DNA from 2 places in the Pseudomonas sp. HD57-3 genome. Region 2 is predicted to be linked to the other one. Evidence: riboswitches for the same ligand, from Rfam matches in the RefSeq annotation. Region 2 holds a riboswitch; the other holds the start of a gene.
The links. Region 2 has a riboswitch for cobalamin ahead of cobO (cob(I)yrinic acid a,c-diamide adenosyltransferase). Riboswitches for the same ligand answer to the same signal wherever they lie in the genome.
Positions count from the first base shown of each region.

Region 1 (3,404 bases), 1.8 Mb from region 2:
CGGCCATCAAGCTCCGGCAATGCAATGTGCATCGCCAGATCCCGCGGACCGAGGCCCTGCTCGTTCTCGCGCCAGCCGGGTTCATTGTCCTGGGCGCAGATCGCCTGAATCACCGGAATGTTGCGACGAAACGGCCGCAGATGCGGCGCTTCCGGGCTGGACTGGGCGAAACCGGTGGTGTTCAAAATCACCGAGGCCTCGACCTCATCCAGCCAGTCCTCGACCACCGACAGGCAGCCGGGCTCTTTCAAACTGGCCACGGCGATCGGCAGCGGATTGAGTCCGGCCGCCTGAAGCCGTTGGCAGAACACGTCGATAAACGCCGTATTGGCCGCTTGCAAATGCGAGCGATAAAACAACACCGCCGCCACCGGTTGACCAGGTAGCCAATCGGCTTGCCAGTCACTCAGTGCGGCGGTGTTTTTGTTCGGGTGGTAAATCGCCGTGCGTGGCAGCGTTTGCGGCTCGCCCCACACGTAATCCCGCGCCAGCCAGCGATTGGCCAGGCAACGGAAAAAGTCCAGCGCATTGCCCATGCCGCCCTGACGCAGGAACTGCCAGAGCCGGTCGCGATCCTCGGCGCCGACCGTGCTCAAGTCACTGAGTTCCGGGTCGGGCCGGTCATCGCCCGGCACCAGAATCACCTGCACGCCACGCTCGGACAACTCGACCAGCCGCTCGACGCCATAACGCCAATAAGCGATGCCGCCGTGCAGCGAAATCAGAATGACCTTGGCGTGGCGCAGCACTTCATCGACGTACAGGTCGACCGACGCATGGTTCTGCACCTGCATCGGGTTGGCCAGCCGCACGCTCGGGTAATCCTCGGGCAGTTGCTGCGCCGCTTCGGCGAGCAGCGCAAGGCTGGAATCGCCGCTGCACAGGATCACCAGCTCGGCGGGGGTTTGTCCAAGGTCGGCAATGTTGTCATCCGACACGAAACCGCCGGGCTGGGTCCTGAGCAGGTGCATGGCTTAAACGCTGAGCGCGGCGCGCAGTTGCGCTTCGAGCTGGGCTGCGTCCAGCTCCTGACCGATCAACACCAGACGCGTCACGCGCACCTCATCGGCGCCCCACTGACGGTCGAAGTGCTTGTCGAAACGCGTACCGACGCCCTGAATCAGCAGACGCATCGGCTTGTTCGGGATCGCCGCGAAGCCTTTGACCCGCAGGATGCCGTGCTGAACCACCAGTTGCGTCAGCGCATCGAGCAACAGGCTTTCGTCAGCTTGCGGCAGTTCGATGGAGATCGAGTCGAAGGCGTCGTGATCGTGGTCGTCGTGATCGTCATCGCCTTCACCGTGGTGGTGATCGTGATGGCTGTGGCGGCTGTCGATGTGTTCTTCGGAACCGGCACCGAGGCCGATCAGCACGTCCAGCGGCAGACGACCGTTGCTGGCTTCGATGATTTTCACCGCTGGCGGCAGTTCTTCGGCGACTTCCAGACGAACGCGCGCGAGGTCTTCAGGGCTGGTCTGGTCAGCCTTGTTGAGGATCACCAGGTCGGCGCTGGCCAGTTGGTCGGCGAACAGCTCGTGCAGCGGCGATTCGTGGTCCAGGTTCGGATCGAGTTTGCGCTGGGCATCGACCTGATCCGGGAACGCGGCGAAGGTGCCGGCAGCCACGGCCGGGCTGTCGACCACAGTAATGACCGCGTCAACGGTGCAGGCGCTGCGGATTTCCGGCCACTGGAAGGCTTGCACCAGCGGCTTCGGCAGGGCCAGGCCCGAGGTTTCGATCAGGATGTGGTCGAGGTCGCCGCGACGGGCCACCAGTTCACGCATCACCGGGAAGAACTCTTCCTGAACGGTGCAGCACAGGCAGCCGTTGGCCAGTTCGTAGACGCGGCCGGTGGCTTCTTCTTCGGTGCAGCCGATGGTGCATTGCTTGAGGATTTCACCGTCGATACCCAGCTCGCCGAACTCGTTGACGATCACCGCGATGCGGCGGCCCTGGGCGTTGTCGAGCATGTGCCGCAGCAAGGTGGTTTTGCCCGAGCCGAGGAAGCCGGTGACGATGGTGACGGGGAGTTTGGCCAGTGTTTTCATCGGATGCCCTTTGGCAAGGTGGCGGGCATACGGGACGAGACCGGCAACGCGGGTGCGTGCCTGGAGAGTTCGCCACCGGATCACCCCGCCCGGTTGAAAGTGAGAATCTGTGACGAGGCAGGTCTCCTGGCTGACGGTGTTCGGGCCTTCGCCCGGTATTCACTGCGCCTTCCCGCTGGCTCTGGATTGAGTTGGCAGTGGCGTGGCAGCGAACAGCACCGTTCACAGTTGCGGGGGCAGCCGCGGCTTGGACCGCGTTCCCTTCTTAGCTTCGGCGTGGGCCGAAGAACCTCGAAAGCGCAAGGCTACGCAGGGTGTGGGGATGGGTCAATGGGAGGTTGGTTTTGTGGGCATATCCGTTGCTGCGGTAACGGCTTCTTAGGGTTCCGCCCTTACGGCGGGTCACTTTTGGCAAACGCCCCAAAAGTAACCAAAAGGTCTGCGCCCTGACGTACGGCCCCTCGCTGAGGCTCGGGGTTCCTTCGCTCCGGGATTGATCCGGGGGCATCGCCTACGGTTTGCTCCGCTGCACCTCCTCTCGATGCATGCGGCTGCGCCGCACGGTCGCTGCGCTCCCACCCCCGGATCAATCCCTCCACTCAGCCTGCCGACGGACTTTGCGATCAAAAGCGGTACTTGAGCTAACGCTCATCGTGTTGAGTGTTTAAGGGCTCTTGATCTGGCTTTTGATGTGGCTTTTGATTTTTTGCCCCTTCGGCAGGCCGAGCGGAGGTGTCCATCAGGGGGTAGGCGCGTAGCGCCGTTCGACGAAGTCGAACACATCGAGAGGAGGTGCAGCGAAGCAAACCGTAGGCGATGCCCCCTGATGGACACCGTAGCGAGGGAACACTGAGCCTAAGCGAAGTGCCGTACGCCGGGGCGTAGACTTTTTGGTTACTTTTGGGGCGTCTGCCAAAAGTGACTCGCTGTAAGAGCGAAACCGCCAGCGGCAGCACCCGAAGCAACGGATATGCCCCCAAATCCCGTTCCCAATTGACTCAAATCCCCCCTCATGGTCTCCTACACAACTTGTTACGGGTGCCCTTCACAGGGTGAAACGGGAAACCGGTGAATCATGTGCTTTACTCTAAAGCCATGTCAGTCCGGTGCTGCCCCCGCAACGGTAAGCGAGCGAAGCGTCAGATCCACTGTGCCCACAGGCATGGGAAGGTGACGCTTGCAGGTCGGCCAGACGCCAACCCCTCGTGAGCCCGGAGACCGGCCCGCAACACACAGTGCGCATCCTTGCGTCACTGAACATAACAAACCCGCGGTGGGCGGGCGCTGTTCGAACCTCTGCGTGCCCGGCCGCAGGGGTTTTCATGCGCTCTATTCACCCGCTGACACTCCAGAGGG
Region 1 is NZ_CM148568.1:3,887,502-3,890,905, forward strand. Features, by position in the region: gene cobN (cobaltochelatase subunit CobN) at 1-971, opposite strand, end outside; gene cobW (cobalamin biosynthesis protein CobW) at 975-2,048, opposite strand; cobalamin riboswitch at 2,148-2,357, opposite strand; cobalamin riboswitch at 3,068-3,289, shown strand.
Region 1: linked by a shared signal. The riboswitch ahead of cobW (cobalamin biosynthesis protein CobW) and the one ahead of cobO (cob(I)yrinic acid a,c-diamide adenosyltransferase) in region 2 are both predicted to bind cobalamin.

Region 2 (3,404 bases):
TGCCCGATGCGAAGATCCGGTGGTTGCCGGTGGCGCGATCCACTTCCCAGATCGCCGCACGGCCTTCTTCCTGATCGAGGCCATTTTCGCCGACGTTGCTGTTCGAGCCGACCGTCACGTACAGCTTGCTGCCGTCTTTGCTGGCGATAACGTTTTTGGTCCAGTGGTGGTTGAGCGTACCGCCAGGCAGGTCGACGACCTTGATTGGCTGGCTCTTGATTTCGGTCGCGCCGGGCTCGTAGTTGAAGCGCAGCAGGCGATCGGTATCGGCCACGTACAGATCGTTGCCGACCAAGGTCATGCCGAACGGCGAGTTGAGGTTCTGCAGGAACACCGTGCGGGTCTCGGCCACGCCGTCATGATCGGCATCGCGCAGCAGGGTGATGCGGTTCGGGCTGGGAACGCCGGCACCGGCACGGCCCATGACTTTTTTCATCACCCAGCCACGAATGCCTTTGCTGTCGTCGGGTTTGGGCGGGGCGTTGGTTTCCGCCACCAGCACGTCGCCATTGGGCAATACGTACAGCCAGCGCGGGTGATCGAGATTCTCGGCAAAGGCTGCTACCTGCGTGCCTGCCGCTGCCGTCGGTTTCGCGCCGGCCGGCCAGCCGATGGCCGGGGCGATGTTCACCGTCGGGATCAGGGTCTTGTTCGGTTCGGGCAATCGGGGTGACGGGCCGGTGCCGTCGGAGACTTGCAGGCTGGAGGATTCACCACAGGCGGCGAGCCCTCCGGCGATCACGATGACGAAAACGAGCTGGGGCTTGCGCATTGCTGATCTTCCCTATGAATGCATTCTTAATCATAGAGAAGCGCACAAGCCCGATGGTTCAACCCTCAGCCGCGGGCTTCCTTGAACAGCACGGCAATGCCGGGGTGATAGTTGCCGGCTTCGCTGCGCAATTTGCGATAGGCGTAGGGAAAATACCAGGCGACGGCGCAGGTGTGTTCCTTTTGCAGGTCGTCGACCATGTCCTGCAGCTCTTCCGGGCTGGCGCTGTGCTGGGCTTTTTGCGGGGCGACGAACAGGCAGCCGAGTTTCAGGTCGCTGGCGTAGCTGATGCGCTTGGCATCGCTGGTGATATCTACCAGGGCCTGCGTCAGATTCAGGCTGGTGACGCGTGGCCAGCGTTGGGTGGCCTGAATGAAGGCGCGATCCTCGGCGCCAGCGATAAACAGGTCGGCGCGGGCATTGCGCTCGCCTTCTTCGTTTTGTTTGCGGGTGGCGGTGTCGCGCAGGGTGACCAGTTCGGCCATCCAGGCAGCGGCCGACAGCAGGCCGAGGTTGGCTTTTTCGTCGTGCCAGTAGGGCGTGTCATTGTCGCCGCGCACGGCGTTGTAGCGGTCGATACAGTCAAACCAGCGTTCCAGCACCGGGCGCAGGAATTCCAGCCGCGGATTGCTGATGATCATGCCTTGCATGGTGCTCTCCCTTGTTATTGTGATGTGCTCTCTGCAGTCAAAAAGCATGGCTCTTTGATATCACTGCTGACAGTGTGGCACAAGATTGGCGTCAGTTAATTGATCGGCGGCAGTTATTCGCCGCACAAGCCCCTCTTCAATTGACGCTCCACCCCCAACCCTCTAACCTTCGCGGCTTGTTTCAGGTGCTCTGTGGCGCATGTCGACAGAGTGAAACAGGGAAGCCGGTGAGGCGGGTCTTCAAGCGATGAACCCTCACGATCCCGGCGCTGCCCCCGCAACGGTAAATGAGTAAAAGCTGCGTCTGATGCCACTGCGTAAAAGCGGGAAGGCGCGCAGCCAGGCGCAAGCCGCTCATGAGCCCGGAGACCGGCCTGATCCATCCAGCGGCATCATGGTGGGCGATGCCAGGCTTGTTGCCGTCTATTCTTGTGCCTGCCCGCCGTTATCCAGCCTCAACGGAGAGCTCCCCCATGACTGATTCCCCCGAACGCGACGAGCGCCACCTTGCGCGCATGCAGCGCAAAAAAGCCGTCATCGACGAACGCATCGCCAATTCGCCAGACGAATGCGGCCTGGTGCTGGTGCTGACCGGCAACGGCAAAGGCAAAAGCAGCTCGGCGTTCGGCATGCTCGCCCGCGCCATGGGCCACGGCATGCAGTGCGGCGTGGTGCAGTTCATCAAGGGCCGCAACAGCACCGGCGAAGAGCTGTTCTTCCGTCGCTTCCCCGAGCAAGTGCGCTTTCATGTGATGGGCGAAGGCTTCACCTGGGAAACCCAGGACCGCCAGCGCGACATCGCCGCCGCCGAGGCAGCGTGGGAAGTATCTCGCGAGCTGCTGCGTGATCCGTCGATCGGTCTGGTGGTGCTCGATGAACTGAACATCGCCCTCAAGCACGGTTACCTCGATCTGGATCAGGTACTCAGCGATCTCCAGGCCCGTCCGCCGATGCAGCATGTGATCGTTACCGGTCGCGCCGCCAAGCCGGAAATGATCGAGATGGGCGACACCGTCACCGAAATGGGCATGATCAAGCACGCCTTCCAGGCCGGCATCAAAGCGCAGAAAGGCGTCGAACTTTGAATCAACCACGTCACTGCCCGGCGGTACTGATCGCCGCGCCGGCTTCCGGTCAGGGCAAGACCACCGTCACCGCTGCGCTGGCCCGTCTGCATCGCAATCAGGGGCGCAAGGTTCGCGTATTCAAGTGCGGTCCGGACTTTCTCGACCCGATGATCCTCGAGCGCGCCAGCGGTGCGCCGGTCTATCAACTGGACATGTGGATGGTCGGCGAGCAGGAAAGTCGACGTCTTTTGTGGGAAGCCGCCGCTGAAGCCGATCTGATCCTGATCGAAGGCGTGATGGGTTTGTTTGACGGTACGCCGTCGAGTGCCGACCTGGCCCGGCATTTCGGCGTGCCGGTGCTCGGCGTGATCGACGGCACGGCCATGGCCCAGACCTTCGGCGCCTTGGCCCTGGGCCTGGCGCGCTATCAGTCGGACTTGCCGTTCGCCGGCGTGCTGGCCAACCGTGTCGGCACTGTGCGCCATGCGCAATTGCTCGAGGGCAGCCTCACCGAAGGCCTGCGCTGGTACGGCGCGTTGTCCCGGGAAACCGGAATCGAACTGCCGAGCCGTCATCTCGGCCTGGTGCAGGCCAGCGAACTCAATGATCTCGATGTGCGCCTCGACGCCGCCGCCGAAGCACTGGCCGGCACTTGCGAGGTAGCGCTGCCACCGGCTGTGGAATTCGCCGCGCCTGAAATCATTGAGACCGAAAAGCTGCTCGAAGGCGTGCGAATTGCCGTCGCCCGCGACGAAGCCTTCGCCTTTACCTACGGCGCCAGTCTCGATCTGTTGCGGGCGATGGGCGCCGAGCTGAGTTTCTTCTCGCCGATCCGCGATGCGCAATTGCCCGACGCCGACAGTCTGTACCTGCCCGGCGGCTATCCGGAATTGCACCACGTTGCCTTGTCGCAGA
Region 2 is NZ_CM148568.1:2,083,910-2,087,313, forward strand. Features, by position in the region: gene AC0R79_RS09440 (PQQ-dependent sugar dehydrogenase) at 1-772, opposite strand, end outside; gene AC0R79_RS09445 (hypothetical protein) at 838-1,422, opposite strand; cobalamin riboswitch at 1,589-1,814, shown strand; gene cobO (cob(I)yrinic acid a,c-diamide adenosyltransferase) at 1,896-2,507, shown strand; gene AC0R79_RS09455 (cobyrinate a,c-diamide synthase) at 2,504-3,404, shown strand, end outside.